DNA from 3 places in the Paenibacillus sp. OSY-SE genome. Region 1 is predicted to be linked to each of the others. Evidence: riboswitches for the same ligand, from Rfam matches in the RefSeq annotation. Region 1 holds a riboswitch; each other region holds the start of a gene.
The links. A riboswitch is a leader RNA that binds a small molecule or an ion and turns the genes downstream of it on or off. The one in region 1 is predicted to bind magnesium.
Positions count from the first base shown of each region.

Region 2: it holds a riboswitch for magnesium, as region 1 does, so the genes downstream of both, A372_RS0112190 (response regulator transcription factor) here and mgtA (magnesium-translocating P-type ATPase) in region 1, are expected to answer to the same signal.
Region 3: it holds a riboswitch for magnesium, as region 1 does, so the genes downstream of both, A372_RS0109210 (FtsW/RodA/SpoVE family cell cycle protein) here and mgtA (magnesium-translocating P-type ATPase) in region 1, are expected to answer to the same signal.

Region 1 covers NZ_ALKF01000203.1:68,253-79,387, reverse strand. Annotated here, with positions in the region: gene A372_RS0129225 (TIM barrel protein) at 1-898, opposite strand, end outside; gene A372_RS0129220 (histidine phosphatase family protein) at 1,401-1,946, opposite strand; gene A372_RS38905 (GNAT family N-acetyltransferase) at 2,087-2,545, opposite strand; partial or broken gene A372_RS38900 (glyoxalase superfamily protein) at 2,637-2,987, opposite strand; gene A372_RS0129205 (hypothetical protein) at 3,293-3,565, opposite strand; gene A372_RS0129200 (MgtC/SapB family protein) at 3,610-4,308, opposite strand; gene speD (adenosylmethionine decarboxylase) at 4,599-5,021, opposite strand; M-box (ykoK) riboswitch at 5,382-5,554, shown strand; gene mgtA (magnesium-translocating P-type ATPase) at 5,919-8,564, shown strand; gene A372_RS39185 (hypothetical protein) at 9,105-9,227, opposite strand; gene A372_RS0129170 (hypothetical protein) at 9,800-9,949, shown strand; gene A372_RS36800 (DNA translocase FtsK) at 10,039-10,323, opposite strand; gene A372_RS0129165 (hypothetical protein) at 10,388-10,825, opposite strand; gene A372_RS0129160 (serine hydrolase domain-containing protein) at 11,012-11,135, opposite strand, start outside.
Region 2 covers NZ_ALKF01000175.1:71,314-82,448, reverse strand. Annotated here, with positions in the region: gene A372_RS0112210 (FtsW/RodA/SpoVE family cell cycle protein) at 1-1,020, opposite strand, end outside; gene ftsW (putative lipid II flippase FtsW) at 1,031-2,167, opposite strand; gene A372_RS0112200 (hypothetical protein) at 2,294-2,845, opposite strand; gene A372_RS0112195 (sensor histidine kinase) at 2,938-4,323, opposite strand; gene A372_RS0112190 (response regulator transcription factor) at 4,328-5,032, opposite strand; M-box (ykoK) riboswitch at 5,387-5,561, opposite strand; gene A372_RS0112185 (serine hydrolase domain-containing protein) at 5,725-7,797, opposite strand; gene A372_RS0112180 (GNAT family N-acetyltransferase) at 7,957-8,766, opposite strand; gene A372_RS0112175 (CD3324 family protein) at 8,892-9,158, opposite strand; gene A372_RS0112170 (Ger(x)C family spore germination protein) at 9,485-9,895, opposite strand; partial or broken gene A372_RS0112165 (spore germination protein) at 9,960-10,397, opposite strand; gene A372_RS0112155 (hypothetical protein) at 10,646-10,867, opposite strand; gene A372_RS0112150 (helix-turn-helix domain-containing protein) at 11,055-11,135, shown strand, end outside.
Region 3 covers NZ_ALKF01000167.1:7,525-18,659, forward strand. Annotated here, with positions in the region: gene A372_RS0109185 (MFS transporter) at 1-938, opposite strand, end outside; gene A372_RS0109190 (DinB family protein) at 1,257-1,724, opposite strand; gene A372_RS0109195 (GNAT family N-acetyltransferase) at 1,751-2,266, opposite strand; gene A372_RS0109200 (GTP-binding protein) at 2,845-4,050, opposite strand; gene A372_RS0109205 (DoxX family membrane protein) at 4,823-5,335, shown strand; gene A372_RS0109210 (FtsW/RodA/SpoVE family cell cycle protein) at 5,417-6,577, opposite strand; M-box (ykoK) riboswitch at 6,872-7,045, opposite strand; gene A372_RS0109215 (FUSC family protein) at 7,139-8,182, opposite strand; gene A372_RS0109220 (hypothetical protein) at 8,425-8,730, opposite strand; gene arsC (arsenate reductase (thioredoxin)) at 9,020-9,430, opposite strand; partial or broken gene A372_RS33670 (arsenic resistance protein) at 9,555-10,019, opposite strand; gene A372_RS0109235 (ArsR/SmtB family transcription factor) at 10,049-10,417, opposite strand; gene A372_RS0109240 (CAP domain-containing protein) at 10,595-11,135, opposite strand, start outside.

The sequences.
Region 1 (11,135 bases):
AGCTGTTCAATAGCTCATCTACCCATGCATAGCATCTTTCCAACTGCTCGTCACTGATTCGATCAGAACGATGTTCGAACATAATTTTTACATTTCGATTTTCCTGTCGAACGATTCGCAAATACTCCGCTATTGGCGCCCAGCCCTCCTCCGGACGCAATTCAGGCAATACCGGGTAATGTCTGCTCTGAATCCCGTCGGCAGCAACTTGCGCATTACTCAAATGAATGATATGGGCATACTTGGTAAATTTCTGTATAACGAGCTTAGCATCGAAATGCGGATCCGTCTCATTCTGTAAATGCAATCTGGCCGTATCCAGGCACAATCTAATTCTGGGATACCTATCCAATAAGCATTCAAGAAAGTCCGTCTCGTATATATATTTATTCAAGCCGTCAAATTCAAGCACCGGTGTAAATCGATACTCCTCGCTTTTGTCCGACAACCATGCAAATAATAGCTCACTCTTCTCGGAAAACTCCGCGAATGAATATTTACTCTCATACACATACTCGCTTTCATCCGTGAAGCGCCACAGACTCCAATCCACCCGATCATCGAGAATTACGGGCTTCGGATAATGAAATAACACGTAATCGGGGTTGACCGAAGTCATATAATCCAACTCATGTTGAATATACCGATAGGCTTGCTCCCGTTCCGTATCGTTCGGAGACAAAAACAACGCATCCCTCAATTTCGCGTATCCCGATCGCAACGGAAAATGGACGCCGATATGAAACCCTTCCCGGTTGGCCGCATCCTGTAAGCATTCCACATCTTCCTCATGCCCCATTAGACACGCTTCAATTCCATGAAATCCTAATTTGAAATCTCGTTTGAACTTTTTATCATCAAAACCTCCGTACTGACCGATCATAAACTGCTTCAACATCATTCCCTCTTTTCAGGTGGCGCTTGTCACTGTCTGCCATGGTTAGATCTACTATGCAATATACCATATAATACCTACCAAAAATAAGAAGATACGAATAGAACCCCATACGAGATTCTGCTAACCAACAGAAGCTTATACGGGGTTATTGTCTTTTTATTATGATTGGTGTTCGTATCATTTAATCACGCTCACCGGATTATTGAATGTATGGCTTAATCGTATGAAACAACTTGTGAGAGTCTACTTTTTCATAATTCCACAGCATGATGACGTGCAAGTTCTCATCAGGATACTGCCAAATCTCCGATCGAAAACCTGGAGTTCCTCCACCGATTAATCGAAAGTCGCGGCATGTTCTTGGCACCTCATCCTTAACATATTAATGATTAATTGCGATAACATTCGAACATGGCACTCAGTGTTTTCAACTCATATAGCTCCATCAGATCATAAAGTCTCTGAACCAATGCGTTCGTTCAACTATTTTTCTCATTTCTTTTTACAACCAGATTCGGCTTACAGTGATGTTATCGTTCTCTTCGAATATATGAAGCTCATACACGTCCGGGTTGGTCAGCCGCTCCCACTCTTCGAATCCGAAATCATTCGTGAAATGATTCAGCAGCAGCGACATCAAATTTCCGTGGGTTACGATCGCAATATTGTGTTTGGTACTTTCAAGTGCTTCATCAATGACTTCAAGCCCCCGATTCATCGCCTCCCGCGACGATTCTCCGCCTTCATACTTCAAATCTATATCCGCATAGGTCTCCTTTAATTTATCAAGCCAATCAATCATGTCATATGAACATAGCACTCGTTCCTGAAGTCTGGCATCCGTATGGACGGAGATTTGCAGCAATTCAGCTAAGGGACGGATTGTTGAAACCGCTCTCAAATAAGGACTTGCAACGATTCGTTCAATACCTCGGTGAGCAAGAAAGTCTCTTAGTTCCTTCGCTTGCCTTACTCCCTCCGTTGTCAACGGAGCCTCTGGCTCTTGTCCTGCGGCCTGGCAATGCCTAATCAGATAGATACGTTTCATGGAGATACACCACCTTGATTTCATTCTAGAAACGATGTGCTTTTTACGTCTGTAAGCGAATGGCAGCTGCTGCCCTGCACCACTTCAATCTACAAAGTTCTTCTGTCCTTCGTTGGATATCAGCTCCAAGTCTCGCTGTTCTATTTCGCTGCAAACTCGATTTCAAAGAAAGGGAATCCTTCATCTTCCTCTGGAATGGGTTGATAACCTAAGCGCAAATAAAAACTCGTCGATGTGGGATTTGCGTTCCATTGCAACCACGATGCTCCGTTATGCTGTGACCATTCTTTCATACTCTCAAAAAGAGCGGCGGCGATTCGATTCTTCCTGTATGGTTCGAGCACAAAAAGGTCATGCAATCGGAATAGCTGTTGTCCCGAGCGCAAATGCGGCCCATAATTTTGCACCCAGCCATACCCTACAAGCTTTTGATCTACAGCCGCGATAGGCAAATAATGCTGTCTATTCTGAACAATGGATAAAAATCGGGATTCGGCTAATTCCTTGGCATCGGTTGCTCCTCTACGCTCAAGCAGGTTCCAGACTTGGTCCCATTCGCTTTCTGCTGCCGCTCTAATTTCAACATCGAATTGCTTCATGTAATATTCTCCTTCCACAGGTAGAAAGAAACCCGCACAACAGCCTCTAGAATAGCAGCAGCGGGTACGGGTTTCTAATGCCAGGTCATGGTTATAGTTGGGGCTCAAAAAAATGAAGACGATTGCCAAAGGAATCCGTAATAGACAATGACTTATCGTCGTGATCCAAGCCAGGACGAGCATGTTTATATTGCTTTGTTGTGAGTCGTTCGTACAGGTATTCAATGTTAGCAACAGCAATACGGATAGCGGAGCCGGGACAACAATCTCCATAATGCTCTGACAGATGAATGACACATTCACCGCTCGAAACTTGTATTTATAAAGGAAGATCAGGCTCATATCGATGCTCCCAATCCACCTTGAATTCCAGAAAATCAATATAAAACTCTTTCGCTTTCTCTACGTTAAATATACGAAAGATCGGTGTGACCGTTTTCATGTGAATTTCCAACCCAATCACCTCACACGGTTTCGATATTGCCTTCTTCTTATGCTTCTGTATCCTGTACATGAAATTCTTGTTGCTCCTCGCACCTATCATATACGATGATAGAAAGAACGAAACCCTTTCATGCTGCTAGAAACAAGTATATGCCATATAATTCCACGAGTCTAGCTTTCCACTTCATTCGCATCCGTGGAGACGGATATCACTTGCGAATTACGCTCCAGAGAAAACCTCTTTGTTCGACAGCAGCCCGATAAAATGAGTGGCATTATCCGAAGGAAGCTCATTCAGCATCGTTATAGCATACTGATGATCGAGCTCCAGAATGTATTTTTTTGCTGCAGCGGATGAAGCTCAGCGAAAATATGCCCAAATTCAGCTGGGGACAAGAAGGAATAGGCTCGCAAGCGTTTTGTCTCATCGAGCTCCATAAACAAGTTCACCTGATCCATGGAGTGCATATTCAGGAAATCTCTGCGAAAGTTTTCCTTCTTCCCTTCTTTCAACGACTGTAATATATAGTACGTATATTCTTCCTTGAATTGATATTCATTTAGCCTAATCATCATACAAGACTCCTTTCATCCAAAATGTTTATGCCTTCCGCTTGACATCACAAATTCTCGACATCTACCTTTAACACATGGTCCACTTTCTTAATGTAATAATATATTTCCGTCGTATACTGACTTTCCGGCACGGACAGCACCAAATCGATGAGCTGTCGTTCGTTATCGAGATCCTTAAGCTTTAAATGCCGTATTTTGAATTCATCTTTTTTGGTATGGCCAAACTGACCTTTACGTTCGAGCATCTTGATTAATTCAGTCATGCGCAAATTGGATTCCACTACAATCTTGACGGCGACATCGTACCGATTCAGCCTTGCCGGTCCAATTGATTTGATGAGGTAGGGCACGACATTAACAGCCGCAATCATCAGGATGACGCCACATGCCGCTTCCGCATAGAACCCTGCCCCGATCGCAATGCCAAGCGCCGAAGCTGACCATATAAGCGCCGCAGAGGTCAGGCCCGAAATAACCTCGTTGCTTCTTCGCAAAATGACACCCGCCCCAATGAACCCGACTCCGCTTACAATCTGCGCGGCCAATCGCATCGGATCCATATTCGGGTGATCCGCACCGCCAAATTTGCCGAATGCTTCAATCGAAACGATGGTGAGCAGACAGCTGGCGATACAGATGATCATACTAGGCCTTAATCCCAATTGTTTTTGTTTAATTTGTCTATCGATTCCGATGAGCATTCCAAAGAATAAAGCAATTCCCAGCTTAAGCACCATTTCCATAGTCAACGCTATCACCTCTCTATAGATCAAAAAAAGCTCTCCCGGAAAGGGAGAGCTAGCAATGTCCTTGTGTGGCTCGCATGTCAAATAAACCTGCTTGAACAGACCCATCCTGCTTGACGGGATCGGTGAACATCCAAACACGGGGAACATGGGAGCGGCAAAAGAACAGAGCTCTTCCTCTTCACAGCAAATGAACAGACTGAAAACATGACATTTCGGCCCGGGCTGCTATCCATTAACATATTCCCCCTTTCCAACAAATATAAATCCTGCAAGCATTCTGGATTCTACTTCAGATGAATCATGTTGTCAATAGGTGTCTGCATCGAAATTATCGCTGGCGATTCTTCTATCATTTCTCCGACTCCCCGGATTAGCTTCTTCACATCATACGTTTTAGGCTTGAGCACAGACAGTAAATAGTGAATGGCTACTTCAGGATCAACCTTGTCCCCGCAGGTGTAACAATCCAAAGCTGCGAACCCTTTTTCCGGATACGTATGAATCGAGAGATGGCTCTCTGACAATAACAAAAGTACGGTAGCCCCTTGGGGCTCAAATTGCTGTTCCGACACGGACAACACGGTTGCTCCACATTTTTCTGCGGCTTCGATCAGTTGGTTCTGTAAAAATTCAGCATTATTAATCCGGTCAAAATCAACTTCCCATAAGTCAGCCACGACGTGTCTTCCATACGTAGAGTAGGTCATTTGGTATTTCCCCTTTCTGGGGAGAAGACAATCAGCTTGCTGTTCCCAACCTGATTATCTGCTGATGGCAGCACCATGCGAGCGCTTATCCTCCCCGCTCCTTGTTATGAGTAGTTTTGATTGCGATTGTCGACTGTCACTACTGTCCATGGTGCATACCCCCTTTGTTGCACACAAAATAGTAAAATACTGACAAGGAAATCGTACTTCCTGATTATCCAATTGTCAATCCTAACAAACTGCTTTGTTATGCCCATTTTTCTCATATTTACCGAACCGCATACACAGCAGCGGCATCCCATCGAACAAAATTACAGCTTGACAAACGAAAATATAAGACTTAAGATGACAAGGAATTAAATAAGTCCTCGTTAGGTGAGGCTCCTATACAAACAGAGGCCACTGCCCAGAAATATCGAAAGATGCCCATGGGTAGAACAGGAACTGCCGGATTAAGGCTTTTCTTAAGGTGGCTAAGAGACATTGCATCTCTTTACGTTGTATAGTGCCAAAACTCGACTAGGGGGATCCGGAAGCTTTTTTGCGTGCGTTTCTAACCCTCTAGGTCTCCTGGAGGGTTTTTATTTTGCAGAGGGGGGAACATCCTTGGACAGTGGACCAACCAGCCGATTATGTAAGTTCAACCGATATCCTGTACTGAAGGAGAGCTGGCTTTGTCATGCTCTTGCGTGTTTCCCATACTTTTATTTCCATTCAAACTGCAGATGCAGGCGGGTGTATTTAAGTATGCGCAGTTGAGACATGCAAGCCCATGGTGAATGCTCGGAACACTCGCTCTCCCTCCAACAGGGAGAGCTTTTTTGCGTTCATTTTGAAGTGAAGTGGAACAGGCGCTTTCAATCGAAAACGCGTGTTGTGTAGAGAGGAGTTAGAATAATGAACAAACCAACGAAAGATAAAGAAAAGCAAAACCGCGAGATCGCGGAACGTTTAATCCAAGCTTCCATCGTCCACGAAGAGGATTTGATGGAAGAGCTTGGCACAAGTTCTGGGGGGCTCACGGACATAGAAGCCAACAAGAGACTGGTACAATACGGGAAAAATCAAGTGGCGCACGAGAAAACACCAGCATGGTATGTCCAATTGCTTGCCTGCTTCAAAAACCCGTTTATTCTCATCCTGCTTTCCTTGGCCTTATTCTCATATATCGTCGATGATGATATCGAAGCCGTCGTCATTATTACAACCATGGTTACCGTTAGTGTCATCATTACATTCACGCAAGAATTTCGTTCCGCACGCACCGCCGAGAAGCTGAAAGAGATGGTCAAAACGACAGCAACGGTGAACCGTCAAGCTAAGCGCAAAGAAATTGATCTGGAACTGCTCGTCCCCGGTGATATCATCCATCTCTCCGCAGGCGACATGGTGCCGGCAGATGTCAGACTCGTTCACTCGAAGGATCTGTTTGTCGGAGAATCCGCTTTGACCGGTGAAGCGATGCCTGTGGAGAAGCTGGATACGCTGCCGCGCGGCGCCTCGAAGTTGGCTCGCAATCGCAACCAACTGACGCCCACCAATGCGCTGGAACTGAACAATATGTGCTATATGGGCACGAATGTAATCAGTGGTTCAGCCTCCGCTGTCGTCGTGTCGACGGGTGACCATACCTACTTCGGTTCAATGGCCAGCACCTTAATCGGCAAGCCGCCGCTTACGAGCTTCGACAAAGGCGTCAAGAGCGTTACCTTCGTGCTTATTCGCTTCATGCTCATTATGGTTCCCATTATATTCCTTATCAACGGGTTCACAAAAGGAGATTGGATGGACGCACTGTTCTTCGGCTTATCCGTTGCGGTCGGCCTTACGCCGGAAATGCTGCCGGTTGTCGTGGCTGGCAATCTTGCCAAAGGCGCATCGATTATGGCGCGGAACAAAGTGGTCGTTAAACGGCTCAATTCAATTCAGAACTTCGGTGCCATGGACATCTTATGTACGGACAAAACCGGCACTTTGACCCAGGACAAAATTATTTTGGAACGTCATCTGGACATCAATGGCGAAGAAGATAATCAAGTGTTGGAATATGCTTATCTGAATAGCTACCACCAGACCGGGTTGAAAAACTTGCTGGATGTGGCGGTTCTGGAGCATGCGGAACTGTCGGATGTGTTGGGCGCAGAGAATAACTATTCGAAATTCGATGAGATTCCGTTCGACTTCAACCGCCGCCGCATGTCCGTCGTACTGGAGAAACGGGGCAACGGACATCTGCTCATCTGCAAAGGAGCTATGGAGGAAGTTCTGAGCATTTGTTCGCATGTGTCCGACAACGGGCAGATCGTCCCCCTCACGCCAGAACGAGCCGACCGGGCGCAACGATTGGTCAACAGCTTGAACATGGACGGCTTGCGAGTCATCGCCGTAGCCATTAAGCAAATGGCGGCAACAGACGAACCGTATGGCGTAAAAGACGAACAGGAGCTCGTACTGGCCGGATATATCGGCTTCCTTGATCCGCCGAAAGAAACGGCGCGGGAGGCCATTCGGGCCCTGAAAGACAGCGGTGTGGAAGTAAAAATTATTACCGGAGATAACGCAGCGGTTACCCGCAAAGTATGTAAAGATGTCGGGCTTACTATCAGTGATATCGTGCTTGGAAGTGAGATAGAACGATTAACGGATCAACAGTTGGCCGATGTCGCCGAAAGCACTAATGTCTTTGCCAAAGTGAATCCACTGCAAAAGGCGCGAATCGTCCGTGTCTTGAAAAGCAAAGGGCACACGGTCGGATTTATGGGCGACGGCATTAATGATGCAGTGTCGCTCAAAGAAGCGGATGTCGGTATTTCCGTAGATACGGCTGTCGATATTTCCAAGGAATCGGCAGACATCATATTGCTGGAAAAAAGCTTGATGGTACTGGAACGCGGCGTAATCGAAGGCCGTAAAACATTCGGAAACATGATCAAATATATTAAAATGACCGCAAGTTCGAACTTCGGCAACGTATTCAGCGTACTGGTCGCAAGCGCCTTTCTCCCATTTCTGCCAATGCTGCCGATTCATCTGCTGATTCAAAATTTGTTCTATGATATTTCCCAGCTCTCCATTCCTTGGGACCATATGGATAAGGAGTATTTACGCAAACCTCGGAAATGGGACTCGAAGTCTGTCAGCAGATTTATGATATTCATTGGCCCAATCAGTTCCATTTTTGATATCACTACCTACGCCTTGATGTGGTACATCTTCTCAGCCAATTCAATCGATCAGCAGACGTTGTTCCATTCCGGTTGGTTTATCGAAGGGCTCCTATCGCAGACACTGATCGTGCATATGATTCGTACCGAGAAAATTCCATTCATCCAGAGCAGAGCCAGCATGCCTGTGTTATTGCTGACCTGTGCCATTATGATCGCGGGTATTTTTGTCCCGTTCTCGGGCTTTGGCGCGAGTCTCGGCTTGCAGCCGCTGCCAATGGAATATTTCCCATGGCTGGTGGGAACGTTGCTGTGCTATTGCGTGCTGACTCAACTGGTCAAAAAATGGTACATTCGCAAATTCAACGAATGGCTGTAACGGGGAGGCTATGTCTTGCATGTCTTGCCGTCGTAAGCAACAAGGGAGCCATTATGAAATGCTGGGGGCTATGCCCCCAGCCTCTTTCATTTTAATGCCTGCAATCTGCCACTTAGCCAAGGCGAATTTTCGCTTCCTATTATAATAGAAGCTTTTCAACTTACAACATTAGCTTCTCCTTCATAATGCTTCTAATTATGTTGCATTCACATAAAGTAATCCCGGTACCACAAACCCAAAATAAAAACGATTTGAAAAATGCACAATAAAGCAAAGAGAATGAGAACAATCGATAGAGCCGCATATATCACTATTTTTATAAATAGTTTTAGCCTCTTCTTCACTCCCATGCCCTCCAAAAAAGCAAGTTCGAATGGAAAAACGTAACTAATGAATTATTTCCCTTCCGCTATATGTGTTATCATAATACATTTTCTTTAGGTATGCGTTATGTTTGATGATGTCTTTTATCCGGTGAAATCAAAAAAGAGCCGTTTGTAAGGCCCTTAATAGGAGAAATCATCGTTGTGTCCAAGCGCCTCATTCTGGCGATTCGCTTCTCTTCCACTTCCTGAAACGCAGATCATGAGCCAGCGCCAGCCATAAACAAAAACCTCCTGCAATCATTAAAGCGACAGTCAAAATCGGATATAATGAATTCATGATGCGCTCTTCCCCCTCATCGATTTTTCTTACTATATAAGTTGAACTAAATATAAGTTGAACTAAAAACCTTCCGATAATTGATAGTGTTGGATGACTTTCACCCACTACATCTCAAACATGTCCTTTCTCAAATGGGTGATAATGATTATCATTAATTGTATTGTAATACAAAACATGCAGCCCTTTCAATACCGATATTCTCGGATAAGAACAGTAAGTAGCCTCTTCCAGTTAGAACGTCTAACGATATTGGATTATAAAGAGCCTCGCGCTGGCGATTATCGCAGCGTGGGGCTCTGTTAAATTGTAGGCTTCGTCCACCAATGGGCAGCCTCAAAAAAATACGTTACACCATACCCAAAGGTGAAAAAGCAATACTTGTCGTTACAATGACAACTGGCCGTGGGAACTAACCCGCGGCTTTTTCTTTTTTATGTATTTATGAAATAATAACCTGCCAAATGAACAGATTGCTCTTTTTTAGGATGTCACAAGAAATTTAATATCATGAGGGGGGATGAGAAGGAACTATATTGATAAAACTATTCCTGAATAAGGGGGTGTTATGGGTGGATAAAACGACAAAAAACGGACTGAAGAATTTAGAAAAGACCATTAAAGCTCAAGATTTTACTCAGGAAGAAAAAGATAGCCCACATTCTGAAACTGTAAAATCCGAGAAGATCCGTTACGAAAACGCTGATAGCATTTACGAATAGATGTGGTGACCCGCCTGATGAGTCCGAAGGCGGCAGACAATGGCACCCGTCCTATCGACTTCTATGTAAGAAAGGTAAATAAAAGTGGATTATGAGGACGAGTAATTTGATCGGGCTACAAAGGAACTGCAGGCGAGAGTGGATGCAAAGAAGTAAGGAACGGAGCCGTGGGATATTTCCCTGCGGTTTCTTATATGTTCTTTTGCAGAATAAAAATAACCGGACGCTTTTGTATGTCCTATCCTAAGCCTTCTTTGCAATAAAGAGGTAGATGCCTGTTTAGCTGCAGCGACAATCTTTACAGCCGTAATATATAATTCATCCGACTCGCCTTTATCTTCGACTGTTCCTTTCGTTTCATCGGAACGTTCCATCGTTATCATCCTTTCTAGGGAAATAAAAAAGCATCACTATGGGGGCTTATAAAGCGCTCTGAAATTAAAGTATATCATCAATAAGGAAGCCGAGCCTGTACTGCGTCATATAATCATCTATTTTATCTACCACAATATACAGTTTAGCTCCGTCAGGAATGTATATATTGCTAATTATGTGGGATGGAAGAGTACTTGCATAAAGCAAATCTGTCTTTCGCCCGTTGATATATTCCATAAGAAATCCTAATCTAAATTTATTGGAATCGCTACTTGGGTTCAAAAAAGAGGTAAGCATCTTCATCTTCCCGGTGTTGTTGGTCCAAGTAAACCAATTTTTATCCTTACTGTTGGAAATATACAATTCTATACTTGAAGGAGGGAATAAGTTAATTGCACTCTCCTTTGTGTCTCCTACACCAACAGCAGCAAATGCATTCTGTGAAAATACTAGAACCATAACAAATACAAAAAACATCGAAAATGACTTTTTAAATTTCACAGGTATTCCACCCTTCGCATTATGTAGAGTCATCTGTCTCTTATTACCCATTCTACTAATATATCCCTAATTAAGTACATAGTCCTAAAGCATTAATATACTAACATTTTACTTTTATCAACATATTCCCCCAGATAGCAACATAAAAAAGCCGCTCCGTTGTTCGAAGCGGCAGCAATATAAATATTACATCAGGCTCGACCAAATAATCTGCTTCGTTCCCAGTACAGATAGCGGAACCCATGAGCTGACAGAGGGAACGAAAAACACGACTACCATTTGCTCCGTCGGGTCGACGAACAATGCCGAA
Region 2 (11,135 bases), on a different contig from region 1:
GGAAATACCCGTTAAGGGAACCAATCCGATATGCATCCCTATATTCACAAAAATCTGAAAGACTAACATGCCCAAAAGCCCTAGAACAAGGTAAGAGCCCGCTAACTCCCTACTCTCTTTTACGATGAGAACCAGCCGATAAATTAGCATAAAATACAGCAGCAAGAGTATCGCAGAGCCTAGGAATCCATATTTCTCGCCAATTACGACGTAGATAGAATCCGAATAGGCGTATGGAATAAACCCGCGCCGAAGAAAAAATCCAGTGTCCCCGCTTAATCCGCCTGAACCTATCGCACTCATTGCATTTTTAACATGCCATGACTTATCGGGATCGCTGGTTGGGTCGAGAAAAGTCTGTATTCTCGACATTTGATGAGGCTGCACAAGCTTGGATAACAAATCGTGATCCGCATAGTACAACCAACAAATGGCCCCAATCAAAAGTGCCATCACACTGAAGCACAGCAACATATAAAGGGCACGTATGTTGCCCATCCATAGCATGCTTAGTAATACTCCAACAAAGACCAGCGCAGTGCCTAAATCAGGCTGCTTCATAATAATGATAATGGGAACTAAAAAAACGATGCAAATAGGAAATATGTCTTGAACCAGCCGAAGTTGTTCACCTGCCCGCTTCTGCAGCAGATGAGCGGCTAATAAAACCGTAGCTAGCTTCATCATTTCGGAAGGTTGTAGCTGAAAGCTTCCAATACTCAACCAACGGACCGCTCCGTTAATGTTCTCTCCTGTGAACATGACTAGAACGAGCAGGCCAATTCCGATGCCATACAAGATATAGGACAGCTTTCCAATCAATATGTTGTAATCGAATACCGCCACAAGCAGCATCGGAACGCAAAACACACCGAATAACACTATGTTGTTCATATGAAGACCATTCAAATTGGTACCCGAAGTGGCTTCGTAAATAGCTACAGTGCCAATGGCGATTAGACAAACCATGATGAGTAAAGTCAATATATCTATTTTTTTGAGTTTGCCGATAAAAATCATATAGAAACCTCTATTTCATTTCTTGTGAATTGTTATTTCGTTCTTGCCACCTTCGATTGTTATCCCGGGATATACTCAGTAAAATTCCAGTGCTTGCCATACACAATATTAAAGAGGAGCCACCATAGCTGATAAAAGGAAGCGGAACTCCCGTAATGGGCAGACTCCCGGTTACAGCTCCAAGGTTCAGCAGGAATTGAATGAATATCATCGTTACGATTCCCATTCCCAGCATTACCCCAAATGGGTCATTACTCCTGATCGCCGCAGTAAAGCCTCGCCAAAGAAACAGAAAAAAAACAAATACGAGCAAAGATGTGCCGACAAATCCGAATTCTTCTCCGATAACAGCGAAAATAAAATCCGTGTGCGCTTCTGGCAAATAAAAAAGCTTCTGGACACTTCGTCCAAATCCTGTGCCCGTGAACCCCCCATGCGCTAAAGCATAGAACGATTGAATCAGCTGATACCCGGAGCCAGACTGGTCATCAAACGGATTTAAAAATGAGCTGATTCGTTGGAGCCGGTAACTTTTACTGAACGCAAGATAAATAAAAATCGGTACAAGCCCCAGACTTAGCATGAAAAGATGACGCAAATCAATACCGCCGATCACAATGATCGTGCTTGAAATAAAAAACAAAATTAACACGGTGCCGAAATCCGGTTGCATCATGATAAGCAAGAGGATGAAACCAACCATAACCAATAGGGGCAGCACTCCTTTTTTGAAATCCCGGATCCGTTCTCCTTTTTTGCTAATCAAAGCGGATAAGTATACGATGAGTGATAACTTGGTGAATTCAGCCGGTTGAAAAGTAAAGCCGCCCACAAAAAACCATCTTTTTGCTCCATTGATGTTAACACCGCCAATCAACACCAGTACAAGCAGCAATAACGACATAAGCAGAAGGAATGGCGCAACCTTTTTCCACATTGGAAAGGGAATGCTCATAAAAAAGAGCATGATAACGAGTCCGGCGAAAGCAAATATGCTCTGTCTTAATGCGTAATACCACGGACTTTCATGCTTAAAGGTGACGATGGACGAACTGGCGCTAAAAACCATAGCCAAACCAAAGCAGACCAGTAAAACCGTTAAAAAAAGCAGCAAAAAATCCGGACGGCCTTTTATTTTACCTTTCAAATCGGAAACACCTCCTGAAAAAGCATGGCCGATTGGACTTAATCCTTCATGGAACCCTGCCTTATCATCGGTTTTCGTGGATGATCAAAACAAAAAAGCCCTCCTGTAAGAGAGAGCTTGCGGATATCACCTGTGCAATTGGATAGACAACCCGCTCCCGTCCAGATCAAATTGGCCGCGGTATCCTTTTTTGCCCCATAGTGTCATAGCGTTATCCCTCCACACGTAAACATCCAGCCCTTTTTCTCCTGCCCCCAAGGTCCATCCCAGAATGATGTCGGAGAGTCCGTCCTCGTTAACATCCGCAATCCCTGCGTAATCCAAGCCGTAGCCGTAGCCTTTCGTATCCCAGACGATCTGCCATTCTTCATCCTGCTGCTTCAACAACGCAGCCTTTCGTATCCTTTCGTTATGAGAGCTCTCTTCATATACCACGACAGCCTCATCGATGCCGTCTCCATCCACATCTCCGAATGAAATGCCTTTGCTCCCTTCACCATGGGCCGAGACTAACAACCTAGCTCCGTCAGGCAGTAAAGTTCGAAGGATGTCGCTATGGAGATTCTCTTCAGACAATGGAGACTTAATCAAATCGATGGGGGTAGCAGGCATGCTGCACCCGCCAATCCACAACAACGTAGTCACAATGAGTCCTGTCCACATCTGCTTACCCAACATTCTGTTCCCGGCTCCTCGCTTGTCATTGTTCTATTCTCTATTTTATATGGCTGCAAAAAATAAGAGGTTATGAAAAAGTTAAAGTTCCTTTGTTAGTTGCGTGGAAGATAAATATAAACCTTAGTTCCCTGTCCTGCCTGACTGTCGATCTTTAACTGTCCTTGGTGCAGCTTGACGATTTCATAACATATGGATAATCCCAAGCCGCTCCCGGCAGCACTGGTATTCCCCTTGTAAAACTTTTGCAAGACATGCTCGATGTCCTCCTCCGCAATTCCCGCTCCCGTATCCTCGACGGTAATGACAACCTGTTCCTGAGACGAGTGGGCACGCACTTTAATGATTCCATTAGGGCCAGTAAATTTAAGTGCGTTGTCTAATAGATTAATGAGCACTTGCTTCAACCGATTTTCGTCAGCGTGAATGACGGGCAATGTATCGTCTGCCTGCACCTCCAGCGAAATGCTCTGTCTGGCAGCTCTTGGAGCCAGCTGCTTACCGATATGCCGAAGCAAGTCCGCTAGATGAAGCGGGGTGCGGGATAGCACAATTCGTCCATTGTCCAGCTTAGAGAGATCCAGTAATTCGTCCACCAGCACAGTTAACCTGTCGGTTTCCGACTCAATGATTTCAAGCCCGTCTGCAAGCATAGCCGTACCGTCCTTCGGCTCCGTTTTTAAGGTTACTACCCACCCTTTAATGGACGTTAACGGGGTGCGAATCTCATGGGAGACGGATGAAATAAAATCGTTTTTGAGCTGTTCGTTTCGCCGTATTTTGGCTGCCATCGTATTGAACGTATCCGCGAGCGTTCCCAGCTCGTCCTGGTACCGTTTTTTCGCTCTTGCCGTGAAATCGCCTTCAGCCATTTGTTCGGCTGCCAGCTTTAGCTCCGTAATTGAACCCGTAATTGTCCTGGACAGGAAAATGCCGAGAACGGCAACAATCGCAACGACAATTAGACCGACGGAAATAAATATGGCAGAAATATAGCGGATGGTTGCCATCGTGTCGGTTAGAGAAGTGACAAATCTGACTGCCCCCACTGTCATATCCTTAGCCTGCAGCGGATAAGATACGGCTAATACGGTGTCATGCGCGGATGGCTCACGTCCCTTCCAGATTCCGACGGTTCCGCTGCATGCTTCTTGCACATCTGGATAATCGATCATATTTTTACTGTCTTGAGCTCCCGCAGAGTCCTGAAGAAGCTGCCCGGAAGAACTAATAATCTGCACTTGTGCGGCGGTATTTTGAGAAAATCCGTTTAATAGCCGTTCGGACTGCTTCTCTAATTCTTCCTCGGCAAAATATTGATGAAAAAAAGAAGCGGATATTTCCGCTTGATTCACCAGGATTCGTTCAACATTGTGATAGTAATAATAGTTCACCGACGCAATTAGAAAAATTTCCAAAATACATACTGTAATTAAAATGACGGCAAAATAACTTCCCACTAATCTTTTTTGGATGCCCAAAATTTCATTCTTCCTTTCTCCAACGGTATCCCCGTCCCCAGACGGTTTCGATCAGCCGCGGCTTGGAGCAGTCGTCTTCAATCTTTTCTCTCAGCTTGCGAACGTGAACATCTACGGTCTTAGGATCTCCGACAAAATTTACTCCCCAAATCAGATTCAGAAGGTCGTTTCTGGATAAGGCTTTATCGGGATATTCCAAAAACACCTTAATCATTTGATATTCTTTCGGCGTTAAATCGATTAAACAGTCAGATTTAAATAACTTGTTAGCATCCAGATCAAGCCGGATCGCGCCAGACTCGAGCACCTTGCGTGGAGGTCCCCCCGCATGCTGGGTACGGCGCAGCACCGTTCTGATTCTCGCGATAAGCTCTAACGGATTGAACGGCTTTACGATGTAATCGTCAGCACCAAGTTCAAGCCCCCTGATCTTGTCCAAGTCTTGTCCGCGCGCAGTGAGAAAGACAATCACGATATAGGGATCGATTTCTCTTAGCTTCCTGCAAAACTCAAATCCATCTATATCGGGAAGCATGATGTCCAGAACCACTACATCCGGCCGAGTTGCGGCGAGACTCTGTAAAGCCGTCGCTCCAAGTGCAGACTCAGTGACTGTGAATCCGTTTCTTTCCAAATTAATCGATACAAAACGTCTTATATTGTCATCATCCTCAACGATGAGCACATGGTTGCGGTGTAAAGATTCCATAGCTGCCTCCCCAAAGCCCAATCCAATTCATTGGGCTAATAATGAAATAAACGATCACAAAAAAGCTCTCCCTGGCATCAGGGAGAGCTGACTGTTGTATGTGTTATCTCATTCGCTCATTAGTCAAATACGCATATTTAAATAGCCCTGCCCTACCAGTTAGAGCCGCCGGGAATATACGTAAGGGAAACATTTGAGAGCGAAGAGAACACAGTTCTCCCTTTTTGCATAGTGCTGATGATTATATGATTCACTACTCGGAAGACTGTCCATTCGGAAGTTCCCCCCTTTTCTAAATAAAATGAAAAACCCTCTAGTATGACTAGAGGGTGTAATGAATGCACACAAAAAAACATCCGTTCCCCCAAGCCGAGTTTTGGCACTATACAACGTAAAGAGAATCATTCATCTCTTAGCCACGTTATGAAAAGCCTTAATCCGGCAATCCCTGTTCTACCCATTGGCATCTTTCGATGTTTCCGGGCAGTGGCCTGTATTTGTATAGGAGCCTCACCTAACGAGGACATATTTATTACTTCTGGATCGTATCCCTATCGCTTGCAATTGTCAATAGCCAAGGTGAAAATCATAACGATTTGACCAAGTGAGTAAATCTTTCTCTAGTGGAACTCCCCACTTCCCTTAATAAAAGCGGGTTCAGCGCCGCCGCGCAAACCTGCTGCATGATGAAATTATTTCAGTGAAATTCCGAACTTCGCGCCAGCCTCGCCTGCGAATACAACTGTGCCGCTTTGCGGCAGCACGATCTCGTTCTTGCCGCTGACGACCGTATCGTTCACGCACGCGCCTTTTTGATCGTATACAACGAAGGCGCCGGTTTCCGGCATATCAACCAGGATCGTCTTTCCTGCGGCTGCCGCAGGAATGCTGTACCATTTGGCATATCCATCCGCTTGGACGGTAACAGAAGATTGCTTGCCCGCATAGAGCGGCTTTACAGCCTCTTCGCGAACATACAGGCTGCCGGCTACATCCAAATATTCAATGCCATTTTTCATATAAAAATTGTGTTCCATCGCATCTCTGCTGCCCAAAAACGGGATTTGCAGCTCGCTGACCGCTTTGTCCGCCCCTTTTATCTTTTTGTTCGCCCAATACCCAGAAGCATCTGTAACGGTGGAGACTTGGATGGAAGGCATAGAGATGTAATACCACATCGATGTATATTTTTCGTTGACTGCATAATATTTCTTGCCTTCACGATTCGCCCATACCGCAGCCGCATCTGCCGATAATGGATTGGCTTCAAGCTTCTCGGCAGTATATTGCGACAGCGCCGTCTGTCCAAGGCCCGGCAAGGCGGAATACGTTCTAACCCATAAATAGGTCCGTCCGTTGTCCTCTGTAACAAAGCTGGCCTTTTCGCTTCCATCCGCATTAACGAAAGAGCCATCAGCGGTGTACGTGTATTTCGCAACGGGGTATTCAGGCAGCATAATCATGGACACGGACAGCTCGCCATCAGCGCTGACTTCTATCTTGGCCAATTGGTTGAAAGCACCGTAAATGCCTGCGTTCTTCGCAACTTCCTGCGGCATGTTTGCCTTTACGGGCACGCCATGCGACTTCGCCGGTTTCCGTTCTTTCATAACGCCCTTCTCTTGCAGCGCGCTTAGCAGCATCTCATTCGCCAATAATTGATCGGTCATGCTGTCGCCGCCCGAGGAGAGAACGGCTGCGGCCATGTTATGCTCCGGCAGAACGACCAGCGATGAATGATACAGTATCGTATCGCCGCCTTTCGTGAGCGCCTTAATGCCGTAATCGCTGAATGGGAACATGTTCACACTATCCCAGCCGAGCCCGAACCCGACTGACGAATCGGCATCTTTCGGCCACATGCCTCTTTTGTACTCTTCTTGCTCCATTGCCTTTACCGATTTGTCAGAAAGAATGCCGTCTGCTTGCCCCGTGAAGATCTTTGCAAACGAAACGATATCTTCGGCTGTTGAATAAATGCCGCCCGTTCCGATGACATTTATGGTGTCTCTTGGAAGCTGCCCTTCATAAGTTGGATAATAGAGTCCTGCCATCCTGGCTGGATCTAACTGTTCCAGCGGCGTCTTTGTATTGGTCATGCCTAAAGGCGCTGTAAAATACTTGTGTATAAATGATGTGAAGTCCATGCCGCTTACTCTCTCAACCAGAATCTCAGCTAACGTAAAGCTGTCGTTGCAATACACCGAGAACGCGCCCGGATCTGCCTTTAGGCTTTGAACAGCCAGTTGTTCCAATAATGCATCATGCGCATGGGTGTCGTTATCGTCGAACAACATGGCATTTCCAAGCGTAGCTCCGCCAAGACCGGAGGAATGGTTCAACAACATGCGCGGAGTAATTCGTTTGTAACGATCGTCTTTCATTTTAAAGTCGGATATATAACTTGCTACCGGCGCATCCAAATTCACCTTTCCTTCATCCACCAGCTTCATCACTGCTGCCGCGGCGAACATCTTACTCGTTGATCCTACCCCATACATCGTATCAGCAGTCAGTCCCGTGTTCCCCTCTTTATCGTTCGTGCCAGAATGGCCTGATACGACGATATTGCCGTTATCAATGAGTGCGTACTGCACGCTTGTGATACCGTATGTCTCCGTTAGAAGCGCGGCCTTCTCAGCAGCTATTTTCCGGGTTCGGTCGTAGCCAAGTTCATTGTTGTTGCTTGCCGCCATCGACATCATCGGAGCGAGCATGGATAGCACCAGCGTCACTGCCAGTGTCACTGCCAGTCTTTTTCTCATTTTGTTGCCTCCCAGTATTCATTGTGTTAATCATCTATATTACGAATAATGTGCGCCAATCGTTCAATTACTGACTTATAACAAAAAAAAGCGTGCAACCTTTGCATCTCTTGATACAAGGTTGCACGCTGAAAGCCCAGCATACAAGCGGACTCCATGTCATTGAACTTTCAACATATTTCTATTCTCATACACCGAGATATTGCACACCGCTCTGAATCCGGCTCGCCGATACAGGTTTGCGCCTGCCTCTGACGCTTGCAGCACACATAGCCCGTCATAGCTGTTCTTGATCTCTGATAAAATAGAGTTGAACATGGCGGAGCCCAGCCCTTTTTTCCGCTGCTCTGGCAGCGTCGCTATATCATAAATTCCAACGCTGCTGTTAGAATACATTGCAGATCCTATGCATACTACCTTTTCATTAAGTAACCCAATAAACAATTTCAGATCCGAATGATTGTATAGAGTTGATTCTGAAAGGCAATCATAGTACTTTCTCACGTACATGCCTTCCATACGATTCCCGAATAAAGAGGACAAGGCGGCACCAAATTGTCTTACTTCCATCGGTGAACTGACTTGTCTGACCGAAAAGCCATCCGGCATTTCCGTTGCAGGATGCAAGTCCGATGTATTTGCATACATGCCGGCATTGACTTCGGCGAGAAGCAAGCCATGCTTCACGATTGCTTGCCGGGTGCTATCTCTTATATTGTCCCAGCACCATAAAGACATCGGGAAATTCTTATCCGTAAAATAGTCCACCGTTTCATGAAGCAGACGCTTATCATCTGCGCTATCGTTGAACAAGATACTGATATTGAACGTATCTGCCGGCATGCCGCAATCCACATATAAGAATTCATCCGTTTCTTTGATGGACATTCCTGTGCTTTTACTTGCAACATACGAAACCTTGTATGAAAAGTTGTGTTGAATCATTGCAGCCATTTTTTGATCGTTCATGTGAACCTCCACCACATTTTATTGTTTCCTAAGTTCAGCATATAATAAAATGGCCAAAGTTCTATCCCTTTTATTCTTTACAACTATTCTTAACACACAGGAACAGCCCCAAAAGAAGCTTTTTATTATTCTTTTACATAAACAATTTTCCGTATGCTGTCATATGAAAGGCTGTATTCAATTGCAAGTTGTTGAATGGAACAACCCGCCTTGAATTTTCTCTTTATTTCCTTATTTCTTTCTATTAAATAAAGCCGATATCCTGATGTTTCACCCCATTTTTTGCGGGCAACACGCGGTCTGGGGATGTATAGGATCTCGCCATTGATATGTTTTTGGATTTCCGATATCAATTCTTCCGGCAATACATCATTGGCATTCTTATATTTCATTCCAACTCACTCCTTAACAATATTGACTTAAGGAATGCAAGTCTGCGTTCTAAACAAGGTAGACAGTCAGAATGAATGTCGGCGATCATTTATTTATCTCCATGCAACCATCGCCATTTGTTTATCGTGCAGACGTTGCATGGAGTTCCGTGAAGATAATAGCCGAAGGAAAAAACATGTACTCACCTCCACTTATTCATAATTACTCAATTGTACCATAAATGTAATCTTGGATGATTTCTTCTATCCCATACGATTAGCCGGCAGCGGCATGCCTTCCTTATTCAAACGTGCCTGTGCGTACCAGATTGACCTGAACGCGGGACTCAATCTTTGCCTCGGGAAACAGGGTATGCCATTTTTTTTATAAATAGATCGCGTGTAAGCGTGTCTGCGATTTCTTTGATGCCTTGGTCGCCTAGCTTGCCGTCGAATAAGACAACCCGAACCTGACCGTTAACCAAAGTTCGGGAAAGCTGCCGATTGAGATAAATGTTGGCGCCTTTACTGCTATTAGCCGTGCAAGACACCACTTTGGTCTTCTGCTTAGCTTCCGGTTCCGGATTGATGAGAACAGCCGTGACACGCAATTTATCCTCCTGTTCGGCTTCTTGTGCAGCGTCGTATCCGAGGGCAATGGCAATCCCTAGATTTTCTAGAACGATTGGCTGTACACAGCCATTGAGCACGCATAAGCATAGGATCGCAAGGCACAAGGCGTTCAAGGCGGATTTCATTTTTAGTCCCCCCTTTTATTTTCATTTTTCCACCAGGCTGCAACATACGTCAGTGCGAACAAAATAGAATGTTGCTGGTGAAGCCAGCTTGGCCGATAACGATACCGCCGACGATGCCCATTGTCTGTCCAACCTTAGTCGGCAGCCTCGCTCCCGCCTCGCGCAGCAGTTCCATCGTCACTTCTAATATGAGCGTCTTGAACAATGGCGGAAACGGAACTCTAGACCGGGATTCGATCAACCATACAAGCAAGGAGGAAGGAATTATCTCATAATGGAACGTCAGCGCCGCCACATAAGCTGGGGTCAAAAACACGGAAACAAACAAAGCCACCACCCGCAATCCGCGGAGAAATGTCCCGATACCCCAACCAAAATAGCGGTCTTCGGTCGACAGGAAGAAATCTATGAATTCGCTCGGCCCTATAATCGCCTGCGGACTGCCGTCCGCCAGAATGACGACTTTGCCTTCCATTAGCGAATGGCTGGCGAGATCGATACGCATGAGACGGAGCGGACAACCAGATCGGCACTATCGTGGAATTGCTCAAGCAGCTTTTCCCGTAACGTATCGGCGTAGAGCGTCATCGCTTGACCGCCTCCTTTGGGCTTCGTTATTGTCGCATTGTGCGCTTATATTTCTTTGGTCGCTTTGCATAATCAAACAAATTATTCCCTTTTCTTTTACATATCATGCAAATGATGTTATCGCCTCCATTATCCAAACTGCAGATGATGCAACCAACGCCTTTATCCTTCAAACAGAAAAAAAGAGACAGCCAAAGCCGTCCCCTTCCGGTAAACAATAAACGTCAAAATGAAATACATAGCACCGCAATGACCGCCAAAGGTAAAGGTGCTGCCCATTACTCCGCCAAACACCATGGATAGGAGCACGAGGATGATTATATGTTCCGGCTTGAAAGACATCATGATGCCAATTACGGTTATGACCAACACGATGCCTTGCATGGCAATTTAACTCGTGGATTCGCGCATGCGCATTAATCTTTTGCCGATTAATGCGCTGATTGTTCATCTTTTTTTGATGTTGGCATTTGCACAAAATGGATAAATCGTTAATAATTGATTACATTTCGCAAAAAACATGGTAAAATATAGGTGGTCAATTATTTGCAAGACAAAGGAAGGTGAGTTTGTGAGTACCGTTACTGCGAAGCCTGCAACATTAGGGGAGCTAATACATTATCATCGCAAAAAAAAAGATATCAGTTTAAAC
Region 3 (11,135 bases), on a different contig from region 1:
CCCGATACGGCAAATATGAGGAAGTAGCCCTGGACGAACACCATAATTATCATACTCACGCCAGCTACGACAAACATGACATTCAACAATTTCTTCTCGCCGAATCGGCGCAACAGCTTGTCGATCAGAACCGCTTGAATGACTACGCCCAAGAGGGCGCCAACCGTAATCATGAGCGAAATATCTTTAGGTGTGAAGCCATATTTCTTGTCGACATACAGTCCAAATACTGATTCGAAGCCCATCAGACCGAATGTCATCGTAAATATGAGCACCAACAGCATGAAATAAGGTGCCTTGAATGATCTTGCGAACTGCTTCAAAATGTTTTCACGCTTTGTCTGTGAGAGCTTCGATTTCATACGTGCTTCTATCGACACCGTCTCCGGTAAGAATAATAGCGAAATTACAGTTGAGATAGCCGCGATCATCGCTGCGGCGTAGAATGGAATGCGAATTCCGCTCTCAGCAAGAAATCCTCCGATTCCCGGTCCGACGACCACCCCGAGACTCATGGAAGCCATTAGCCACCCAAGTCCTTTACCCCGATTATCTTCTGTCGTAATATCCGCGACATAAGCCATCATGGCTGGCGTCATGAATGCCGCACCCATTCCTCCGAGGAAACGGGATGCGTACAGCATCCACATATCGGTGGCTGCCGCGAAAATGAACTGGGAAATCGTAAACATGGCAATTCCGAAGACGATCATCTTTTTACGCCCATACTTATCCGACCATTCTCCTGCAAACGGTGAAAAAACAAACTGCGTTAGACCAAACGCCGAGACGAGATATCCCATCGCTTGTCCGGATGCCCCGAACTCTGTAATGAATTTCGGCATAATCGGTATGATGAGTCCCATTCCGACCATGACAATGAACATATTCAACATCAATATGAATAATGAACCACTAGATTTTTCTTTTCTGGACATTCATGTTCCTCCCCCAAAATCGAAACCAATCTCAATTACTGCGACGACTCACTGTCATTGCTCACTCCTCTATCAATTTCCGTACCATAGAGTTCTTTTTTTGACTAACTGGTATTTTTGTTCATTCTACAGTATGCAGATCCCATATGTCAAATGCATTCCCTTAACGTATATCCTATAAATACAAAGAGACGGCGCCCTTTTGGAGGCATCGTCTCGTTCGTACATAATAATTCAATTAAAATTCAATTAATGAATGATTTTATATAGAAATGATTGGCTTCTTTCGATGTGAGCTATCAGTTCAATCCTCTGTCGTTATGTGATCAGTCCTCTGCCAATGAAATTGGCGGACACCGGCTTCCTCCCTATTTCTTGTGCCCAGACGGAGATCTGACCGATATGATGAATCTCATGGGCAATGACATGTCGGATCACTTCTCCATAAGTATGCGTCTCATCCGGCTCCCAAGGTACACTGAAAGACTTCAGTTCCATCTCTGATGTCCACGTGGCAGCGAATGATTCTACGTCAGAGCGGTAATGTTTGGATAGAGAATGAAGTCGTTCTACCGTATCATATTGTTCCAATGATGGCATTTCGTCTGGCTTGCCATCTAATGCTCGAATCCAACTCGATTCGACATCGATAATGTGAAACAGGGTTCGATGGAAGCTTCTGACTCCACCTACACGTTCGCGAATGTATTTTTCATGTGGAAGCTGCATGCACCACTCAAACCATTCCTCACGTACCATCCAATTGTATTGAAATAATTTTATCATCGTCTAATTGCTACTCCTTCGCCAACTTAATTGCTGACAGCCGTCCAATGCTTCTCGAACACATAGAAGGGAAATTCAAGGGACGGGTATACAATCTCCCCTCGAACTTCATATCCCAACCGCTTATATAACTCCACGGCTTTTGTGTTCTTGCTGTAGCTGTCAAAGCGCAGGCTGCTGTAACCTTGTTCCTGCGCATAGTTATCTGCAAAAGCAAGCAGCTTCTTCGCAATCCCTTGCCCTTGATGGCTCGGCTTAACAGCCAATCGATGGGCAATGAGCGCTCTTCCACCCTGATCACACCACGATATTGCTTCGAACTCCTCCTCCTGATTTTCATCTAAGGTCATCATCCCAACAATCTCCTCGCCATCCCGGTAGGTGTGCAGCCATCCCGAGCGGATGTCCTCCATCAAAATATGAACGTTCGGATAATTCTCATCCCACTGATTAATTCCTTGCGAATGCATCTGCTCCGTACATTCCCGAACAAGCGTCATCACATCATCCAATTCGGCCGGGACAGCTCTGTGTATCGTCATATGTATTCAACCTGCTCCTTCATTCATAAATATGAATTCCTTATCCTCTTATAGTATTACATTACCACCTGCGCTGAATCGCTCACTGCGTCCAGCCGATTGAATTATACCATAATTTAACTGCCTCTTACAAGAACGTTTGTTCCATCCCCCATATCAAAATATGCAAGGTGGACGGCCATATTGTTGTTCTGATTCGCCTCTTGCCTCACTCTCCCCTCCCATCAGAAAAAAGGATTTCTCTCGTCTCCAAGCTACTCAATCCGACGTCTCGTCTGCAGAAGCTGCATAGGTTGTCGCTTGTTTTCCCCCACTTCAAGTTCCGATCTTAGAGAAAATAGGCACTGCCTTTCACCCGCTACTCCTGTAGCTGCAAATGAAAATCGTCCGTTCGGAAGTGACGCTGCACATCAAACGGCACAGCGCCGCTGTGAGCCTGAGTGAATGGGAATGACCAAAAGACATGGGGGGAATAATGGTACAGGCTTCCTACTCTCCCCAAACGGCTGTATTACCAAAATAAAAAGATGAGCTCCACCAGCACGGGCTCATCCTGCTTTTACCGCTATATCTTTATACTATTGGCCTATCTCTTCCACAATGAGATTAGGAAGCGGATCATGAAAGGCCGACCAGTCCGCCGACATCTCTTCATCGGTCAAGAGGCACGCATCCAACGAACGAACCATACGCTCCTTATCCATATCGACGCCAATCAACACGACCTCGGTGCAGCGATCCCCGAACCGGTTGTCCCAGTCTGCCGCAATCTCCGGATGATCCTCTAAGACGGCCTGCCTTTCCCGTTCGGGCAATGTAGCGACCCAATAACCGGCAGGACCAATCTGAATGGAGGGACCGGCTTGACTGAAGTTGGTGGCCATTTCATTGCGCGAAGCCAACCACATCAACCCTTTCGCGCGGACGATGTCGTCCGGGAAATCCTCCAGCCATGACGTAAGACGTTCGGGATGGAATGGCTTCTTGCGGCGGTACACAGTCGAAGCGATACCATACTCCTCTGTCTCCGGTGTGTGATGCCCCAACTGCAATTCTTGCATCCATCCCGCCGATTGACTGGCTGCGTCGAAGTCGAACCGCCCTGTATTCAAAATATCCTGCGGAGCGATCCGTCCATGAGATGTGCGGATGAGCTTGGCGTACGGCTGCAGCTTGCGGAGCACGCCTTCCAATTGCAGCAGATCCTCTTCCTTCACCATGTCGCATTTGTTCAAGATGAGCACATCGCAGAATTCTATCTGGTCAATTAACAAATCAACGACGCTCCGCGTATCGTCTTCACCAGCCGCCTCATTCCGATCGAGCAAGCTGTCGCCCGACGAGAAATCGTGCCAGAAACGATACGCATCCACCACCGTCACCATGCAATCCAGACGGCATAACTGCGATAAATCGATACCTTGCTCTTCGTCCACATACGAGAAGGTCTGCGCCACAGGTACCGGTTCCCCTATCCCCGTCGACTCGATGAGAATGTAATCGAACCGGCCCTCTTTGACGAGCTTCTCCACCTCTTTCAACAAATCCTCGCGCAGCGTGCAGCAGATGCATCCGTTCGACATTTCCACCAGCTTCTCTTCGGTGCGGGATAAGCCGCCACCGTCTTTGATGAGATTCGCGTCGATATTTACTTCCCCTAAATCGTTAACGATAACGGCTACACGAAGTCCGTCCCGATTGTTTAACACATGATTTAAAATCGTCGTCTTCCCGGAACCCAAATATCCGCTCAGTACGGTTACCGGTATACGCTGATCGTGCATGGATTATCCTCCTTCATGCGGCGGCTATAATTAGCGCCTTTTTATTATTCGTAATAATTACGATTTAAATATAACTATACTATTCCCCTTTTGTCAAGCATCCATCATCTTCCTCGTGAAAGAGAAAAACAACGAATCAATGCTACTTCAATTCCTAGAAAGCTTCAATCTCACAACCGCATCGTTGTTGCTATCCGCCTCTTGCCTCACTCTCCCTTTACATCAGAAGAAGGATTTTACGAGGAAAAATACTTCTTCCGTCACCCAACCCCCTTCGCTGCAAATGGAAATCACCGCTTGGAAGTGACTCGTGCTCGTCTAGCGTCACGGTGCTCACAACGAGACTGAGTGAATGGGAGAATGGTCAAAAGACACCGGATGCAAAGGCCATTCGCTCCCCTTCTCACAAAATACGACTGTGCATACACAGCAAAAAGATGAGCTCCGCCAGCGCGTACCCATCCTGCTTCTTCCCTTATGCTCTGTATTTATTATTGCTTAAAGCCGTCTTTTCACTTTTGACAGTTTTCTTTCCATCTGAATCAACTTGACATTAAGCGTTTGCAGAGTTACCCCTTGTTACTGGAAATTGCTTTTTTCATACCTGATAACTCATCAGTCAATGTATTAATGATAAAATTGTAGAAATTTCCCCCTCAAAATGTAACCGATAACTATTTGTTAAACCGCTTCAACTTTTGTACAATATACCAGAACCGGTATCATAAGACAGCGTGCTGCCTAAATTCAAAGCAAAAGGAGTGGTTTACTTATGTTTGTGCACTGGCTGCGATCCCATTTCAGCGCCGCCGTGCTGCTGTGTGTTCTCCGTCTATACGTTGGGTATAAATGGGTGACGGCAGGATGGGGGAAACTTACGAATGGATTCGATGCAAGCGGCTTTCTTGAAGCGGCGATCGCCAAATCGGTTGGCGATCGTCCAATCGTTCCCGGTTGGTGGGCGTGGTTCCTCAAGAACGTCGCTCTGCCAACCTCCGGCTTCTTCAGCTACTTGGTGGCCTTTGGCGAGCTTCTAGTCGGTCTTGGCCTCATTCTCGGGCTGATGACTTGGCTGGCCTCTATTATGGGCATGATGATGAATTTTTCCTTTCTGTTCTCAGGTTCGATCAGTTGGAATCCCTTGTTTATCCTAATCTGCAGCTTCATTGCAGTAGCCGGATGGAACGCGGGCAGAATCGGCTTAGACGGTTACTTTTTCCTCGGCAGGGCCAGGCGAATCCCCCCGCAGGCACATGCGCAGCCACAGGCGCAAGCTCAAGCTTAATACCGCAAGCCCTTGCCTGAATGGCAAGGGCTTGGTTCACGCAACATTCGGATTTGACTGACCGCATTAGCATCATCACAATTAATGGAACATGACTGATTTCGTTGTGAGCGGTTCTAGCAGATCGGGTTCTTCCTGATGAATTTTGACGCTTAGCGCAAGCCCGATCGAGATCATATTGGTCAGAAGCGAGCTCCCGCCGTAGCTTATAAATGGCAGGGACAGCCCTGTGAGCGGCATCAACCCGATATGCATGGCGATATTTTCGAAGATTTGCAGCGTGAACATCGCAATAATGCCGACAACGAGATAGGCGCCCTCCAGATTATTGCTGTCTTTCACAATCAAAACCATACGGTAGATAAGCAGAAAATATAACAGAATGAGCATGGCGGATCCAAGAAAACCGAACTCCTCACCAATGACGACGAATATCGAATCCGAATAACTGTAAGGAATGTACCCGCTATGAATAAAAAAGCCTTGAGTGAACCCGTCTCCCGACAGCCTGCCCGAGCCGATCGCACGGATCGAATTCATCACATGCCACGCCTGATCCGAGTCGCTGGTCGGATCAAGAAATGTTTCAATGCGCGCCATCTGATGAGGCTTAATGAATTGGGCCAGCAAATCGCTGTTCGTGTAATACAGAACCACAATGGAAACGATAACAGCGGCTGTCGCAGACAAACCGATTATCATATGTGACATGCGCACATTTGCCATCCATATCATAGCGACAAAAATCGCCGCGAACACGATCGACGTTCCTAAATCAGGCTGCTTCAAAACAAAAAAGACCGGAATCGCGATAATGAGGCCGAGCGGGACGATATCCCGAACCAGCCGCAGCTCCTCCCCTTCACGCCGCCCCAAAAACCGGGCCAGCATCAATATGGTGAACAGCTTCATTAATTCGGAAGGCTGAAATTGCTGTCCTCCGATGGCAATCCAGCGTACAGAACCATTGATGTCAACCCCTTTGAACATGACAAGCGCCAACAATGCAATGCCAGTGACATAGAGGATGACGGATAAATAACGCACGACAACCCGATAATCGAACCAAGCCGTAACGAGGAGCGGAATAAAAAATGCGGCATAGAGCATCATGTTGTTCTTGTGCAAGCCTTCATAACTCGTATTTGTCGTTGCGCTGTAAATAACGATAGTGCTAACCGCCATAAAGCACAGCAAAATCCACAGCATCAACGGATCCACACGTTTTAATTTTCGCAGCATACCATAACCTCTTTTATTTCATAATTGCTTGGCAGCGGCTCTCGGATGTATGCGAATGATATCAAAAGCGTTCCGTGGCAAAACCAGTGAGATTCATAACCAAAGTACATATGCCCGTTGGCAACCATCAATGGAAATGATCAGGGAATGCTTCTGCATCGCAGACCTAAGCCGTAATTGGTCAAACATCCTACTTCCGCTTCCGTCCATTCGAACAGTCACCTCCCGCGCACATAATAAAACCCTCCAAGCATAGCTGCTAGAGGGTGCATAATGAAACAAATGTGTTTACTTACGCCTCCCCTTAACCGGGCTTTGGCACTATACAACGTAAAGAAATACAATCATTTCTTAGCCACCTTAAGAAAAGCCTTAGCTCGACAGTTCCTGTTCTACCCGTAGGCATCTTTCGATATTTCCGGGCAGTGGCCTTTGTTTGTATAGGAGCCTCACCTAATGAGGATATATAATCAGACTACCGAGAATACTATCCCTAAACTCCACCTTTGTCAACCATTTCCTCGATATCCAATATTGGCATCATGCTTATTTCCAATTCAATTATATCAAGCCGTTTAATAGTCCTTTGTCCTCTTCCTTATCGACGTGTCCGACGAGCCGGTCAAGGCGCGCAATCTGAAAACCATATTCGTACATGGACGCCGCCACAATCGAGAGGCGCAGCATCCCTTCCTGTTCTTGTACGCAATGCTGCATTGCCTTCTGCATAAACAATTCGTTCTCTGCTTCCATCAGTTCAATTTCCGTGCTGTCTGGCTTTACCTTGTCCTCGAATTTGAGCAGCACGTGTTCATGACATTTGATAAGCATCTCCAGATGATGATCGAAGAACTTATTCGTCTCCGGCGTCCGGGTTGTTTGAAAATAATGCTCTTCAATCGCATTCAGCACCGCCATCCCCTTCCACAGCGTATTCAAGAGATGCTTGTACACAACCAATTGGCGCGTAGCCCGGTACTTGGCGCGCTTTAACTTCTTCGTCTCTTCCTCGAACAGCTTGTACTTATCCGCAAGCGACTTCATAATGTCTTCCAGAGCTTGCTTCTCTGTTCGGAACGCGGCTTCCTTGATCTCATCCGAAATAATCGTGCGCAGAAGCAGCGACATCTTGTTGAAGACGGTCTGGATCTGCCCGATGAATTGAACCTTCGGATTCGGCGGGAAGAACAAAATGTTAATGAGAAACGCCGAACCGATGCCAATCAGGATTTGCACGAATCGAATCAATGCATAATCCCATTGTCCCGAGGCTTCCATTACCGTAATGACCGTCACGAGCGTCAGACCGACGGTCTCTTCCATTTTCATTTTCAAACATATCATAATGACCAGAATACAGACGATACCTACCGCAATCGGTGCATTGGAAAAGGCCATCCCCGCCAATAATGCTACTACTGCTCCAACCGTATTAGTCTGGAACTGGTCCAGAAAATAACGCCAAGAACGGTAGATGGACGGCTGCATCGCGAAGATCGCAGCTACCGCGGCAATGACCGGTGTCTTGAATTGCAGGAACATACTGATATATAGCGACAGGGTAACCGCGATCCCCGTCTTCAATACTCTAGCGCCAAATGCCACAGTCACCCCTCCTTTAACTAATATATGACGCAATATATTCACTTACTCCTTCTCTATTGGTATCGAGATGAAGTACCTTCCTATTGTATACGGCAAGTCTGCCTGTATCAAGCATCAGGAGGTAAGAGCGCGCGAGGGCGGCCGATTTTAATATGGACGCTGCGGACGCGCAAATAAGTCCTTGCACTTTAGTGGTGCAAGGACTCTTTTTTTTCAACCGTGCAGCAGACGCTGTCTGATGACTATAACAAAGAAATGACCAGCAAATTATACAACACCAATGGCAAAATGACGTCGTTATTAAAATAATACGAACCGTACAGTGAGCGTTGCGGCATGGGATGCTGGGTATGCAAATAAAGATAATCTCTATCGACATTTGAGATGACCCCATCATATACTTGACCGTCAACCGTCTGAACTCGCACATGCCGATCCTTATACATGTTGCAGACATGGTGAACTTTTTCCCTGGCCGAATGCATGGCTTGAACCATCGCGGGGTCTGCCTGATAAACCAACTGCTGGTGAGCAGGATTATTGTGCAAGGGAAGAACCTCCGTTCTTACTGTAATGAGATATACTTCACCATATGCGCAATTTTTAGGTATCAGCACAGAAACTTGCCATTACTTGTCCGTTTCTGCCGTTTCCAAGTAGAAATAGAATGCAACGCTCTGAGCACCCCGAATTAGGGCGCTTCTTTTTGTTTGCAAGATCAAAAAAACCACAGGCACACGACCTTACTCGGTCATAGCATGTGGTTTCGTTTCTCTTCATTGCGGGTTTCTCGGCAGGCTCAACACCTGACGCATGTCGAGGCTTGCTGTGCTGCATTTATGACGAATAACCAAGCTCTGCAAACTGCTTAATACGTGCTCCTATCTCATCACGGACCCGCTGAAACACGGACCAATCCTGCCCTGCCGGGTCGTCGAATCCCCAATGCTCCCGTCGGACGTGTGCCGGAACCGCAGGACAGACCTCATTCGCGTGACCGCATAAGGTCACGACCACATCAGCGCGGCGCAACAGCTCCATATCGATGACGTTCGAGGTTTGTCCAGAGATATCGATATCCACTTCCGCCATCGCTTGAACGGCTTTCGGATTGACGCCATGCGCTTCAATGCCGGCAGAGTACACGTCCCATCCCTCTTCTAAGAAGTGTTTGCCGAACCCCTCCGCCATCTGGCTTCTGCAGGAATTGCCCGTGCATAGAAAATATATCGTCTTTTTCGCTGTCATTTCGATTTCCTCACTCTCTGTGGATGTTTTGATTTGGTTGGGAATAAGGAGGATTGCATCCGCAGAGCGATCCGAACTAATCCGATCATGACCGGGACTTCGACCAATGGTCCGATGACCGCGGCAAAATCTGAAATACGGAGTTGAACGCAACTAGCCCTGCAGCATATTCCGTGTCTCCCTGCGCCAGATCATTCCATACGATGACCATTGCGATGCAGCGTGCGAGGCCAATCAAGATGAGACCAACCATATATTCAGGATGGTCGGGCAGCAAAAGAATCGCCAGCAAGAACATGAGAAGCGGGCCGATAATCCAGTTCTGCACGAGTGATAAGATCAGCACCTTAACGTCTTTGAATACACGCCCCATCTCTTCATAACGAACCTTTGCCTGCGGCGGATACATCATCAGAATCAAGCCGATCGCAAGCGGAATGGAGGTCGTGCCCGCCTGTAATCTATTCAAGCCGTCGACCCATCCCGGAAATATAGAACCGAGCCCGACGCCAAGCGCCATAGCGAGAAAGATCCATAACGTCAAGTAGCGGTCCAACACCGACAATCGCTTCGAATTTGTACTGTTCATTGCTTTACACTCCCTTGCGCTCCGTATCTTCATCCATTGCCGCACCGATTCGCCGCCTGGCTTGCCTCGATGGTACGCAGCTGTACGGATGGTTCAGGCAGCCGTCCAACAATTTCCTGCAGCAGGGCGTAGTGTGGATTCGCGGGCTGCAGCGAATAATAAATCCACTGCCCTTTACGAGCTTCCTTGACGAGATTCGCATCCTTCAGCTTGCGCAGATGCTGGCTGATTGAAGGCTGGCTGACGTCGAATACTTCAAGCAACTCACATACGCAACATTCGCGCCGGGACAATATGGCCACAATCGTCATACGAGTCGGATCGCCAAGTAATTTTAAAAAGGCGGATACGTTCTCAATTGCTGTATGCTTCTGTTCAGCATGATCCATATGTTCCATCTTGCACCTCCTGTCTTCTTCATCAAATATAATATCACCATATAGTTATTTGCTTATATATTCAATACAATTATGATGACATCTGTTCCATTCTTATGTAACTGCATCGTTTTCCGTTCACGAGCGCAAAATAAAGCCTGCAGATTGCTCTGCAGGCTTCGGCTTCAAAGTTCGTCATTATCCTGTAAATTCTTGTACCCACTCACCATTGTAGTATGCAACGCCGATTGAAGTATAGCTTGCGTTCAGAATGTTTTTACGGTGACCTTCACTGTTCATCCACGCATTCATTACTTCTTCCGGTGTGCGTTGTCCTTTGGCAATGTTCTCGCCAGCGGTACGATATTGGATCCCTTTGGACTGCATCAGATCGAACGGAGAGCCAAGGGTCGGCGAATTATGATCAAAGTAATTGTTGTCGTACATGTCTTTCGCCTTCACCATTGCGACATTAGTGAGCGCCGCGTCCGATTTCAATGGCTCAAGTCCTGCTTTGGCACGCTCTTGGTTCACTAAATCAACCACTTGCGCAGCGAAATCGGAGTTAGCCGTCACGCCTTGGTTCGGATTTTCCGTACCTGTTGCAGGTGTTGTTGGTGCTGGCTTGCTTGGTGCCGGAGTCGCCGGTTCAGGCTTGCTCTTGTCCGGTACCGCAGCATCTGGTTGTGTGACTACAGGCTTCGTATTAGGAAACAGCTTGTTCAACATATCGGTCAAG